DNA from 2 places in the Flintibacter sp. HCN-6482 genome. Region 1 is predicted to be linked to the other one. Evidence: predicted binding sites of a transcription regulator. Region 1 holds the regulator's gene; the other holds the start of a gene.
What was found. The regulator HrcA, encoded in region 1, represses chaperone genes, less so after heat shock. The targets are predictions, from matches to a motif close to TGTTAGCACTCNNNNNNNNNGAGTGCTAACA.

Region 1 (7,240 bases):
AGTCATGGGACATATGGCGGGCAGCACGGAGATACTGGCCGCCTATACGCTAGCAGGAAATGTAGAGAAAATATGTAAGGTAGTTTCCATGGGACTTGCCTCTACCGCGGCGATTATCATTGGCCGGGAGATCGGTGCCGGACATAAGGACAGGGTATATGGAGTGGGACTCGCCCTGAACACCTTGGCCGCCGTAGGAGGCGCGGCGCTGGGATTGGCCCTGTGGCTGGTACTGGTTTTCCTGGCGCCTACCTATGTGTTCCCGCTGTTTAAGCTCTCGGCGGGAGCGGCGGCTGCGGCCACTATGATGATTACTCTCCAGGCGGTCATCATGCCGCTGAAGGATTTTAACAGCGTGAATATTGTGGGAGTCCTCCGGGGAGGGGGAGATGTGCGGGCCACTACGCTCATTGACATTCTCCCGCTCTGGCTGGTGGCAGTACCTATGGCCGCTATATGTGGGCTGGTGTTGAAGACGGGGATCTTTTGGGTCTACCTGTCCCTGGGGGTAGAGCAGTTTTGTAAGTGCGTCGGGGGAGTGTGGAGATTAAGGAGCGGCAAGTGGATTCGAGACTTGACCCGCTCTGGAGCACTGGAATAAGGAGGAACAGGACATGAAAGTTGCCGTATTAATGGAAAATACTGCCCAGGAGGGATGCGGTCTGGTGCCGGAGCACGGCCTGTCCCTGTATATCGAATATCGGGGGAAGAGGCTGCTGCTGGATGGGGGCGCCTCAGGACGGTTTGCCGACAACGCCCAGAAGCTTGGGGTGGACCTGGCGGATGTGGACCTGGGGGTGCTGTCCCACGGCCACTATGACCACGCCGATGGCCTGCGCCGGTTCTTCCAGCTCAACCAGAGAGCCAAGGTCTATGTCCGCCCCCAGGCCGGAGGGCCCTACTTCTCCATGACAGAGGAGGGACCCAAATTTATTGGCGTCCACCGGGATATCTGGGAGGGGGCCAGAGAGCGGCTTGTCCCAGTACCGGGACCTATGGAGCTGCTGGAGGGTGGGTGGCTGCTGCCCGACGGTCCAAAGGACCCGGCCTTTATGGGAAAGGCGTCTAACCTGGTCTGCAAGCGAGGGGAGGATGACTTTGTCCCGGACGATTTCAGCCACGAGCAGTCCCTGGTGCTGGAGGGGGAGCGGGGACTGGTGGTCTTCAACTCCTGCAGCCATGGGGGCATCGTCAACATCGTGCGGGGCGTGCTGGACCAGCTGCCCGGAAAGCGGGTGCACGCCGTGGTGGGCGGACTGCATATGTATGCCAAGGGGGGGACTGGCATGAACTGCTCGCCGGAGTATGTACAGTCGGTGGCTGACGCGCTGAAGGCCCTGGGGGTGGAGCGAATCCTGACCGGCCACTGCACCGGACAGCCAGCCCTGGAGCGGCTGACGGAATACTTCGGTCCCGGCTGTCAGGGACTGTATACCGGCCAGGTGTTTACCCTATAAAAAAGAAACATGACCGCCTGTCTATGGACAGACGGTCATGTTGTTTTCTCCTCTAAAGTGGAGAGATATTGGAGCAGAATCGTTTCCACCAGGTTGGAGAGCGAGCGGTTCTCCAGCTGGGCCTGGGCGCGGAGGCGTTCTACCATGTCCTCATGAAAACGAAAGCTGTAATTCTTTTTTTCGATCCCCATAAAATCACCTCATATCTAGTGTAATACATTAGAAACATTTGTCAAGAGCCGGAGCTCTTAGCAGCAAAAGATAGAAGATGCAAAAAATTGGCGGGATTCATTTGTTTACAACAAATTCATAAAGTGCCTATTGACAATTCTGCCCCCCGGTGGTACATTATCTTTAGCACTCAGGAGTATTGAGTGCTAACGAAATGATCAAAGCGCAAGCAGGCCGGCATGAGGATATAAGACGAAGGGTCCGCGGAGCGGAGCTGTCTTGAGCCGGAACGGCCGGAAGCGCATGCCGAGATAAAAGGAACAGGGGGGGGAAACATGGAGCTGACGGATAGAAAAAGACGGATTCTTCGGGCCATCATTGAAACCTATATCGCCACCGCCGAGCCTGTGGGGTCGAAAATGGTAGCGGAGCGGGCCGGACTGGATGTGTCCAGTGCCACCATCCGGAACGAGATGGCTGATTTGACTGATATGGGCCTTTTGGAGCAGCCCCATACCTCCGCCGGACGGGTACCCTCCGCCGCGGGCTACCGGCTGTATGTCAATGAGTTGATGGGTCATCAGCAGTTGACCATGCAGGAGACTCAGCGTATCAACGAGGCGCTGAACCTGAAGATGGAGGAGCTGGATCGAGTGATCGACCGGGCGGGAAAGGTCCTATCCCAGTTCAGCGACTATCCTGTATTTACCATGGCCGCCCCCGCGGAGCGGATCACCGTCAAACGCTATGACCTGCTGAAAGTGGAAGAAAACGCCTTTATCGCCGTGGTCATGACGGACAACTCCATCGTTAAAAATAAACTCATCCATATCCCTGAGGAGGTTTCTGACACCCAGCTCCAACTGCTCTCCGCGGTTCTGAACAGTTCCTTCGTGGGACTGACCCAGGAGGAGATGGAACAGACCTTGGACAAGATGGAGACCCGCACCGCTCCAGGCGCCTTTGAGCTGATTGCCCTGGTGGTGGACTTCGCGGTGGAGATCCTGTCGGAACAGAGCAGCCAAAAGGTCCGAACTACCGGAATCACTCACTTGCTGGAACACCCGGAATACCGAAGCCTGGACAAGGCTAAACCTCTGATGAACTATCTGGCCGAGGAGAAGGATGTGGCCCGGCTGCCTGTGACAATGACCGGCGGCCAGAACATGAACATCCTGATCGGGCCGGAAAATGTCAGTGACGCGCTGAAGGACACCAGTGTGGTCATGGCCAGCTACGACATTGGAGAAAATATGAAGGGCGTCATCGGAGTGGTTGGACCCACCCGGATGGACTACGCCAAGGTCACCGCCCGCCTGTCCTATTTTGCCGACAGCCTGACCCGCATGTTCGGCAAGGGAGAGTTACCCCCGGCAGAGAAAACAGATACACAGGAGCCATAAGCAGGAAAGGAGCGCCGCATCGTGAGCGATAAAAATAAAAAGAAGCAGGCCCAGCCTGAGCAGTGTCAGGAGGATATTCGGAAGGAAGAGGCTGTGGAGCCTGAGGAAGAGGCTGTTCGCACGGAACAGGAGGAGAAAGGGGAGCCCCAGGAGGCCGGCGAGGCCGCCCAGGGGGACCAGAAATCAGGGGAGGCACCCAAGGAGGAGCCCTCCGGAGAGGGGACCGCACCCCTCGACGACCGCTTTCTCCGCCTGGCCGCGGAGTACGACAACTACCGAAAGCGGACCGCCAAGGAGAAGGAGTCCATCTGGAACGACGCCAAGGCGGATACCGCCGCCGCGTTTCTTCCCGTCTATGATAACCTGGAGCGGGCCTTGAAGCAGGACACCGCCGACGAAGCCTACAAAAAAGGGGTGGAGATGACGATGAACCAGCTGAAGGAGATCCTTTCCAAGCTGGGCATCACTGAGATTCCCGCCCTGGGCCAGCCCTTTGATCCGAATCTCCATAACGCTGTTATGCACGTGGAGGATGAGAGCTTGGGCGAGAACGTAGTGGCCGCCGTGTTCCAGGCCGGCTTCCAGTGCGGCGAGAAGGTCATCCGCTTCGCCATGGTGCAGGTGGCCAATTAGGGGAACGGAACCGAGGTGCGCGGCTTATTTTCAAAAGCCGATGGGATTAAAGGAGGAAAACAGTGAAAAGAAATCAGCCCTGCAAGCAGTGCTGTAAAGCGAAAACCTGTGATGCTGTATCCTATACCCTGCTGCTCGCTGGGGGCCTGCTGGCCTGGTGCGCCGCGCTCTACGCCATCGGGCCGCTGTTCCTATTTTAACTTTGTAAACATGAATGTCATATATTTAGGAGGAATGAATTATGTCTAAGATCATCGGTATCGATTTAGGTACGACCAACAGCTGTGTAGCGGTCATGGAGGGCGGCGACGCTGTCGTCATCCCCAACGCCGAAGGCAACCGCACCACCCCCTCTGTGGTGGCTTTTTCCAAGGACGGCGAGCGTATGGTGGGTCAGGTGGCCAAGCGCCAGGCCATCACGAACCCCGACCGGACCGTCATCTCCATCAAGCGTGAGATGGGCTCCGACTACAAGGTGAACATCGATGGCAAGAAGTATACCCCCCAGGAGATCAGCGCCATGATCCTGCAGAAGCTGAAGGCGGACGCCGAGGCCTATCTGGGCACAACAGTCACCGAGGCCGTCATCACAGTCCCCGCCTACTTCACCGATGCCCAGCGCCAGGCCACTAAGGATGCTGGTAAAATCGCCGGCCTGGACGTGAAGCGGATTATCAACGAGCCCACCGCCGCTGCTCTGGCCTACGGCGTAGACAAGGAGACCGCCCAGAAGGTCATGGTGTATGACCTGGGCGGTGGCACCTTCGACGTATCCATCCTGGATATCGACGACGGCGTCATCGAGGTGCTGGCTACCGCTGGTAACAACCGCTTGGGCGGCGACGACTTCGACAAGTGCGTCATGGACTGGATGGCCGCGGAGTTTAAGAAAACTGAGGGTGTGGACCTGACCGGCGACAAGGTGGCCATGCAGCGCTTGAAGGAGGCTGCTGAGAAGGCCAAGATCGAGCTGTCCGGTGTCACTTCTACCAGCATCAACCTGCCCTATATCACCGCTGATGCCACCGGCCCCAAGCACTTGGACCTGACCCTGACTCGGGCCAAGTTCGACCAACTGACCGCCCACCTGGTGGAAGCCACCAGCGGCCCTGTGAAGCAGGCTCTGTCTGATGCCGGACTGAGCGGAAGCGATTTGTCTAAGGTCCTGATGGTGGGCGGCTCCAGCCGTATTCCCGCGGTTCAGGAGATGGTAAAGAAGCTGACTGGCAAGGAGGGCTTCAAGGGCATTAACCCCGACGAGTGCGTGGCCTTGGGCGCCGCTCTCCAGGGCGGTGTGTTTACCGGCGACGTGAAGGACCTGCTGCTGCTGGACGTCACCCCCCTGTCCCTGGGCATTGAGACCATGGGTGGCGTGATGACCAAGCTCATCGAGCGTAACACCACCATCCCCGTGAAGAAGAGCCAGACCTTCACTACCGCCGCTGATAACCAGACCTCCGTAGAAGTCCACGTTCTCCAGGGCGAGCGTGAGATGGCCCAGTACAACAAGACCTTGGGCCGCTTCCACCTGGACGGCATCGCTCCCGCACGCCGGGGTGTGCCTCAGATCGAGGTCACCTTTGATATCGATGCCAACGGCATCGTGAACGTGTCCGCCAAGGATATGGGCACCGGCAAGGAGCAGCATATTACCATTACCTCCTCCACCAATATGTCGAAGGACGACATTGATAAGGCAGTCAAGGAGGCTGAACAGTTCGCCGCCGAAGACGCCAAGCGGAAGGAAGAGGTGGACATCCGCAACAACGGGGACCAGATGGTTTATCAGACAGAAAAGACCCTGGAGGAGATGGGCGATAAGATCCCCGCTGGAGATAAGGGCAAGGTGGAGAGCGCGCTGAACCACCTGAAGGAAACCTTGAAGGGAAATGACACCCAAGCCATCAAGGAGGCCACCGAGGCTCTGACGAAGGAGTTTTACGCAGTGAGCGAAAAGCTGTATGGCCAGGCGCAGGCCGGCCAGCCCGGCCCCGGCCCCGATATGGGCGGCGCCCAGGGCGGTAGCGCCGCCGGCCCTGATGTGGTCGATGCGGACTATGAGGTCGTGGACGACGATCAGAAGTAATAGAAATCTATGGTCCGCGCGGGCGGGGCATCGCCCCGCCTGCGCGCCATTGTGCCTGTTCAAAAGAGTGAAGGGTAAAGAGTGGAGAGTGAAGATATGGTCATTCACTCCGGGCATATGTGCCGCAGACCTTATCTCCGCTCTTCACGTTCCACTCTGAACTCTGAAACAGAGGTGATATCATGCCAGAACAGAAACGAGATTATTACGAGGTCTTGGGCGTGTCCAAAGGGGCCTCGGACGAAGAATTGAAAAAAGCGTACCGTAAGCTGGCCAAGCAGTACCACCCCGACATGAACCCGGGGAACAAAGAGGCAGAGGCCAAATTCAAAGAGGTCAATGAGGCGTATGAGGTCCTGTCCGACAAGGAGAAGCGGGCGAAGTATGACCAGTTCGGCCATGCGGGAGTAGACCCCAATTTTGGGGGTGGCGGCGGCTTCGGCGGCTTCGATATGGGGGACATCGACCTGGGAGACATCTTTGGCTCCTTCTTCGGCGGCGGCTTCAGTGGCTTTGGTGGTCAGCAGCAGAGAGCTAATGCCCCGCAAAAGGGAGAGAGCCTGCGGGCTAATCTCTCTGTCACGTTTGAGGAGGCCGCTTTCGGCTGCGAGAAGGAGCTGGAGCTGACACGGACTGAGATGTGCGATGCCTGCCATGGCTCCGGCTGCGAGCCGGGCACCACCGCCGAGACCTGCCCTGACTGCCGGGGGACCGGCGTGGTTCGGATTCAGCGGGGGGCGGGCGGCTTCGCCTTCTCCACCACCGCCCAATGTTCCAAGTGCCGGGGGACGGGCAAGCTGATCCACTCCCCCTGTAAGGTATGTGGCGGCGCCGGCAGTGTGCGGAAGAAAAAACGCATCACCGTTACCATTCCTGCCGGGATCGACGACGGACAGGCGGTTTCTCTGCGGGGCCAGGGCAATGCCGGTAAAAACGGAGGCCCGGCCGGTGACCTGATTGTGGGCATCCGTATAAAGCCCCATACGCAGTTCCGCCGGGATGGGACCACAGTCCTCTACGAGCAGCCCGTTTCCTTCTACCGGGCGGCGATGGGAGGGGAGCTGGAGATTCCCACCATCGACGGAAAGGTCAAGTGGAGCCTGCCGGCCGGAACACAACCCGGTACCACCTTCCGCCTGCGGGGGAAAGGAATCCCAGAGCTTCGAGGTCGAGGCCGGGGCGATCAGTATGTGACCATCAAAGTCCAAGTACCGACCAGCCTGAGCGCCGATCAGCGCGCTGCTCTAGAGGCCTTTGGTGAGAGCATGGGCGAAGAGGTACCAGAAGGTGTAGTCAAGAGTTTTTTTGAAAAGCGAAAAAAGAAAAAATGAAAAAGGAGGCCGCCTGTGATTTACACAGGCGGTCTCCTTTTATAAAGAAGAGGGTGGATTACATCAAGATATTTTATTTGTAAAAAAACGAAAATTATATTGATAAATCTCGTGAGATATAGTATACTTTGTATAGAGAAAAAGTTGAGGAGGAGCACG
Region 2 (7,240 bases), on a different contig from region 1:
TGCTTTGACGAGCCTACCTCTGCCTTGGACCCGGAGCTCACCGGCGAGGTGTTGAAGGTTATCCGCTCCCTGGCGGAGCAAAAGACCACCATGATCATCGTCACCCATGAGATGGCCTTTGCTCGGGATGTGGCTGACCAGGTCATCTTTATGGATGGGGGCGTCATCGTGGAACAGGGACCTGCCCGCCAAGTCATTGAGCACCCTGCGCAGGAGAGGACCCGCCAGTTTCTTGCCCGATACGCGGAGAGCTGAATGGAAAAATAGAGGAGGGGCACAGCCGCGGCTGTGCCCCTCCTCTGTTTTTGGGGATAAATATGGGGGAAATTCCTATCTTTGGAGCTGTTAGGGGCAAATCGACCTGATGAAATGAGGAATCGAAAACTCAAAGCACAGTCAACTGGCCATCCCTGACATCAACAGACAGATGGGCACCAGGCTCCACCTGATCGGCTATAATCTTTCGACCGATGAGGGTCTCCACTGTGTGCTGGAGATAGCGGCGCAGGGGGCGAGCCCCGTAGATGGGGTCATAAGCCGCGTCAATGATATGGGACTTAGCGTCGGCAGTCAGCTCCACGGTGAGCTGCTGATCCGCCAGGCGGCGGTTCAGATCGGCCACCAGAAGGTCAATAATATGGGTGACGTTATCCTTTGTCAGCGGCTTGTAGAACACAATTTCATCCAAACGGTTGAGGAACTCCGGGCGGAAGGACCGCTTGAGCAGCTCGCTCACTTGGTTCCGGGCCTCCTGACTAATCTCACCGTCTGAGCCGATGCCGTCCAGCAGGAACTGGCTGCCCAGATTGGAGGTTAGAATGATGATGGTGTTCTTAAAGTCCACCGTTCTTCCTTGACTGTCCGTAATACGACCGTCATCCAATACCTGAAGTAATATATTGAATACGTCAGGGTGAGCCTTCTCCACCTCATCAAAAAGGATGACGGAGTAGGGCTTTCTCCTCACCGCCTCCGTGAGCTGGCCGCCCTCCTCATAGCCCACATATCCCGGAGGGGCGCCGATGAGCCGGGACACGGAGAATTTCTCCATATATTCGCTCATGTCGATGCGCACCAGGTTCTTTTCGCTGTCGAACAGGGCTTCGGCCAGAGTTTTGGCCAGCTCGGTCTTACCTACGCCGGTAGGGCCCAGGAACAGGAAGGAGCCGATGGGCTTGCTGGGGTCGGCGATCCCGGCCCGGCTGCGCAGGATAGCCTCGGATACCAACCTTACTGCCTCGTCCTGTCCTACCACCCGCTGGTGGAGGATATCCTCCAGGTGGAGCAGCTTGTCCCGCTCCCCCTCCATCAGCCGGGCCACCGGGATGCCGGTCCAGCGTTCAATGATGCGGGCGATTTCCTCCTCGGTGACCTTGTCCCGCAGGAGAGAGCGGGCCTTGCCCTCGTTGGCGATGCTCTCCTCCGCCTCCAGGGCTTTCTTCAGCTCCGGGATGCGGCCATATTGCAGCTCGGCGGCTTTCTCCAGGTCGTACTCCCGCTGGGCTTTCTCCAGGGCGGCGTTGGCCGCCTCCAGCTCCTCCCGCAGCTTCTGTACCTTGCCGATGGCCCCCTTCTCGTTGTCCCACTGGGCTTTCTTGGCCTTGAACTCTTCCCGCATATCGGACAGTTCCCTCTGAATCTCAGCCAGATGCTCCTGGGACAGCTTGTCGGTCTCCTTCTTCAGGGCGGCCTCCTCAATCTCGTGCTGGATGATCTTCCGCTGGATGATGTCCAGTTCAGTGGGCATGGAGTCCATCTCGGTGCGGATCATGGCACAGGCCTCGTCCACCAAGTCGATGGCCTTGTCCGGCAGGAAGCGGTCGGTGATATAGCGGTTGGACAGGGTCGCGGCGGCAATGATAGCCCCGTCCGTGATTTTGACCCCGTGGTACACCTCATACCGCTCCTTGAGCCCCCGGAGGATGGCGATAGCGTCCTCTACTGTGGGTTCGTTGACCATCACGGGCTGGAACCGACGTTCCAGGGCGGCGTCTTTCTCGATATACTGCCGGTACTCGTTGAGAGTGGTGGCGCCGATGCAGTGGAGCTCGCCACGGGCCAGCATGGGTTTGAGCAGGTTGCCTGCATCCATACTGCCCTCAGTCTTGCCAGCGCCCACAATAGTGTGCAGCTCATCAATGAAGAGGATGATGCGGCCCTCGGACTTTTTGACCTCGTTGAGGACGGCCTTCAGCCGCTCCTCGAACTCCCCCCGGTACTTGGCCCCGGCCACAAGGGAGCCCATGTCCAGGGAGAAGATCGTCTTGTCCTTCAGGGAACCGGGCACATCTCCCTTGACAATCCGTTGAGCCAGACCTTCAGCGATGGCGGTCTTGCCCACGCCGGGCTCGCCAATGAGCACAGGGTTGTTCTTGCTCTTACGGGAAAGGATGCGGATGACATTCCGGATTTCATCGTCCCGGCCGATGACCGGGTCCAGCTTGTTCTGGCGGGCCCGCTCCACCAAGTCGGTGCCGTATTTCTTCAGGGCGTTATAGGTATCCTCCGGGTTGTCCGAGGTCACCCGTTGGTTGCCGCGGACGCTGGCCAGAGCCTGCATCACCTTCTCCCTGTCCACATGGTAGGTGCGGAATAACTCCTTTAAGGCACTGTCAGGCTGTGCCAGCAGACCGAGGAAGATGTGTTCCACTGAGATGTACTCGTCCTTCATGGCCTGGGCCTCTTGCTCCGCGCCGCGGAGGGCCCTGTCCACATCCTGGGACACATAGACCTTGTCCGCTTCCCGGCCGGACCCGGACACTTTAGGCAGTTTCTGGACCTCCCCCTTCACTGCCGCCTCAAAGCTGGGAACAGTCATGCCCATAGCGGCGAGCAGCTGGGGAATGAACCCCTCGTTGTCACTGACCAGGGCCAGCAACAGGTGGGGCTGCTCGATCTGCTGATTGCCGTATTCCTGGGAGATGTCCCTGGCCCCCTGGATGGCGGCCAGGGATTTTTGAGTAAATCGATCCATATTCATGAAAAGAAACCTCCTTTAACTTTGGTTTCAAGATTGTCATAAATTAGCACTTGACTGAATTGTTTGCTAAAACAAAAATACACCAACCTGAGATATTTTGCAAGAAAAAATTTGACGCTCGCTGGCTGGCGTATACACCGGCACCCCCAAAAAAGGGCAGGCTCTGAAGCCTGCCCTTCCTTCTGGTCACTGAATGGCGATCCTTCTGCTTTGAGGCTGTATCTCAGCCATCTTAGGCAGAATCAACGTCAACACTCCGTTCTCATAGGAGGCTCGGATAGCGTCCTCCTGAATGCCAGAGGCATCAAAGGAGCGGACAAAAGAGCCGACCCGGCGCTCCCGACACAGGTATTGGCCCTGGTCGTCCCGCTTCTCCTGCTTTTCCTCGTGCTGGGCAGAGATGGTCAGGATGCCTTCCTTCAGCTCCAAATGGATATCCTCCTTTTGGAAGCCAGGCAGTTCAGCTTCCAAAAGGAAGTGGTCACCCTCATCCCGGATATCGGTCCGAAAGGCGGTGGGCTGGCGGTTTGCGGGAGGGAAGAAGCTGCGCTCCAGGTCATCAAAAATCGTGTCTAGACCGCCGTGATAGCGGCCAAAGGGGATCATACTGTACATCATAAGAAACTCCTTTCTGAGGTGGGGGTCCGATCTCAGCGGCCCTTCCTGCCTCACTTAACTTTGGTCCTAGTATATCGTCCAAATGTGAACAGTTCTTGCACACTTTGTGTATAAATTGTAAATATTAGCACTCTTATTATTTGAGTGCTAATATTGGAGTGTTGTACCAACAAAAAAAGTGTGCTACAATATTTATATTCTTTCCCAGAGGAAAAAATTTATCAATGACCGGGAGGATGAATCATGAAAGTATTGATCTTAGGGCCGAAGGCACGCTATGAGGCCTATATGCCGGAGTTTGTTGCACAGCTGCCCTTTGAAACGGCCTACTGTTCTCTGGACCAGTCCCCACAACAGGCGGCGCGGGAAAACGCTGATGCCCAGATCCTGTTCACCGACCCCATCGTGGACGTGACGGGAGAACTGATGGACCTGATGCCCGGTCTGAAGCTGATCCAATCGGAGGGGGTGGCCTACAACCGGATTGATCTGGAGGCGGCCAGGGCCAGGAACATTTTTGTGTGCAACAATAAAGGCTGCAACGCCGCTTCAGTGGCGGAGCATACGGTGATGCTCATGCTCATGGCTCTACGTCACGGTATTACTGGCCACAACGCCCTTCGGGAAGGCCGTCAACGCGAGATGAAGGAGGCGGTCATGGCCTCCAACTCTCCGGAGTTGGGTCTATCCACTGTGGGCTTGGTAGGGCTGGGGGACATCGGTACCGCCACAGCCAGGCTGCTGGCTCCCTTCGGCTGCAAGATGTACTACTACACCGCCCACCGCCGTCCACCCCAGGTAGAGGAAGAGCTGAACGTGGAATATCTCCCACTGGAGGAGCTGGTGTCCCAGTGCGACATTGTATCTCTCCATTGTGCAGTCACCCCGGAGACCACTCATATGGTGGACAAGGCTCTGCTAGACAAGTTCAAGCCGGGAGCCATTTTAGTGAACACCTCTCGTGGCCTGTTGGTGGACAGCCTGGCCGTCCGGCAGGCCCTCATCGACGGCCGACTGGGTGCCATCGCTATGGATGTCTTTGAACCGGAGCCCACTCCCGCTGACCACCCCCTGGTGGACCTCCCTCCAGAGGTCGCGGACCGGGCCATCTACTCGCCCCATCTGGGCGGCAATACCGGCGGCTCCTTCCACCGGGCCCACACCAATATGTGGACCTCGGCCCAGCTGGTGCTGGAGGGGAAGCGGCCCAATTTTATCGTCAATGGGCTGTGAGAAAAAAGAAAAGAGGACCCGGTACACCACTGTACCGGGTCCTTTTTTGTTGAGAGGGAAAGCTTAACTGTGGGCATGAGCCAGCTTGGGAGCCACTTCAGGCTGGGGCGCTCTGGGCGCGGGGGACTCCTGATGAGTCAGGCCCTTGGCGTTGGCCAGCATCAGCTTGATGCGGTTCTCCTGGTTGATCTTGGTGGCGCCTGGGTCGTAGTCGATGGCCACCACGTTGGAGTAGGGGTACTCGTCCTTCAGCTTGCGGATCATACCCTTGCCCACGATGTGGTTGGGCAGGCAGCCAAAGGGCTGGGTACACACGATATTGTTGGTGCCGGAGTGGATGAGCTCCAGCATCTCGGCGGTGAGGAGCCAGCCCTCGCCCATCTTGTTGCCGTCGCCCAGATAGCCATGGACCAGGGAGTGGAGCTCCTGGAAGGTGCCGGGGGCACGGAAGCGGCCGGACTTCTTCAGAGCGGCGATCATATCCTTCTGACAGCCCTCGATATAGGACATGAAGGCCCGGCAGGCGGCCTTCTTGATCCACTTCCCGCCGTACAGATCCACATCAGCCACCCGGTTGTAAATCTTGAAAATAATGAAATCGGTCAGGCCGGGGACTACGGGCTCCACGCCTTCGGAGAGCAGGAACTGCTCCAAATTGTTGTTGCCCAGGGGGGCGAACTTCACATAGATTTCCCCAACCACGCCCACACGAATCTTGGGTTCACCCTGGACAGGGATGGAGGCGAAGTCGGCGCAGATCTGGTCAAAGAGAGCCCGCATCTGCCCTCGGCTCATGCCCTTCCCACTCTGGAAGCCGTCTACCAGCTTCTGAGACCAGTGGGCGATCATGGCGTCGGCCTTTCCCTGCTCTACTTCATAAGGGCGGACCTGATTGGCCACGTTGACGATGATGTCTCCATACATCATGGCAAAGACCGCCTTGCGAATGAAGGGGAGGGTCAAGGAAAAGCCGGGGTTCTTCTCCAGGCCGGACAGATTGACGGAAACCACAGGAATATAGCCCATGTCCGCTTTCTCCAGAGCCTTGCGCAGCAGGTGGATATAGTTGCTGGCCCGGCAGCCGCCGCCAGTCTGGGTGATGAGCAGGCCCACCTTGTGGGGGTCATAGCCGCCGTGCTTCACCGCGTCGATGAGCTGGCCGATGACCAGCAGAGCGGGATAGCAGGTGTCGTTATGGACATATTTCAGGCCTTCATCCACAATGCCCCGGTGGTTGGTGGTGAGCATATCCACCTTGTAGCCCTCACACTCCAGCAGCTTCTGCATCATGCCGAAGTGGACGGGGAGCATCTGGGGCATCAGGAGGGTATACTCCTCCTTCATCTCCTTGGTGAACAGCAGACGGCCAGTTTCGTCATAAACTAATTTTGCCATAAAAAAGTCCCTTTCTGAAAAGAGTGGAGAGCGGGGATTCAGTGTCCGGCTCCGCCGGGTGATTCAAAACCTGTTCGCCTTCAACGAACACAATATCTCCAAGCTTTACACCTAGAAATACTCAACTCTGTTTTCTGGCTTCAATGGCGGCCATCAGGCTCCGAATGCGGATCTTGACGGCGCCCAGGTTGCTGATGTCGTCGATCTTCAACTGGGTGTACAGCTTGCCGCCGTCCTCCAGGATGGAGCGCATCTCGTCGCCGGTGATAGCGTCGATGCCGCAGCCAAAGGATACCAGCTGGATGAGCTCCATATCCGGCTGGGTGCACACATACCGGGCGGCGTTATACATCCTGGCGTGATAGGTCCACTGGTTGAGAACATGGCGGGGAGCCTTATCCTCCAGATAGGCCACCGCATCCTCGGTGACCAGAACAAAGCCGTAGGAGGTGATAAGATCGTTGATACCGTGGTTGATCTCCGGGTCCATATGGTAGGGGCGGCCAGCCACCACCAGGATGGGGCGTCCCTCTGCCCGCGCCTGGGCGATATACTCCCGGCCGCGGGCCCTTAGATCCTCCTTATAGGCATCGTAGGCCGCATAGGCGGCTTTGACGGCGGCCACAGTCTCCCGCTTAGGGATTTGAAACTCGTTGAAAAACCACTCGCTGGCTTTGCGCTCGAAATCCTTGGGGCGGTGAAGGCCAAAGTAGGGGTAGAGGAACCGGGTCTTTTTCAGGTCGGGTACGTTGGCGGCCAGCAGTTCGGGGTAGTAAGCTACCACCGGGCAGTTGTAGTTGTTGTCGCTGACACCCTCGTCAAAGTTATAGGGCATACAGGGGTAGAAGATGGCGTCCACGCCCTCCTCCACCAGCGCCTCCACATGGCCGTGGAGCAGCTTGGCGGGGTAACACACGGTGTCAGAGGGGATTGTGCGTTGGCCCTTGAGATAGAGCTTGCGGCTGGACTGGGGGGAGAGGACCACCCGGAAATTGAGTCGTGTGAACAACTCGA

Region 2: the regulator HrcA is predicted to act here: its motif matches at 3,721-3,751, upstream of WKS99_RS02505 (Hsp20/alpha crystallin family protein).

The regions. Positions count from the first base shown of each region.
Region 1 covers NZ_JBBKBK010000005.1:77,912-85,151, forward strand. The annotation lists gene WKS99_RS12960 (MATE family efflux transporter) at 1-601, shown strand, start outside; gene WKS99_RS12965 (MBL fold metallo-hydrolase) at 615-1,457, shown strand; gene WKS99_RS12970 (hypothetical protein) at 1,493-1,648, opposite strand; gene hrcA (heat-inducible transcriptional repressor HrcA) at 1,964-3,031, shown strand; gene grpE (nucleotide exchange factor GrpE) at 3,053-3,664, shown strand; gene WKS99_RS12985 (hypothetical protein) at 3,727-3,864, shown strand; gene dnaK (molecular chaperone DnaK) at 3,906-5,750, shown strand; gene dnaJ (molecular chaperone DnaJ) at 5,933-7,081, shown strand.
Region 2 covers NZ_JBBKBK010000001.1:515,467-522,706, reverse strand. The annotation lists gene WKS99_RS02515 (amino acid ABC transporter ATP-binding protein) at 1-255, shown strand, start outside; gene clpB (ATP-dependent chaperone ClpB) at 386-2,980, opposite strand; gene WKS99_RS02505 (Hsp20/alpha crystallin family protein) at 3,167-3,598, opposite strand; gene WKS99_RS02500 (2-hydroxyacid dehydrogenase) at 3,842-4,831, shown strand; gene WKS99_RS02495 (2-hydroxyacyl-CoA dehydratase) at 4,895-6,226, opposite strand; gene WKS99_RS02490 (acyl-CoA dehydratase activase-related protein) at 6,348-7,240, opposite strand, start outside.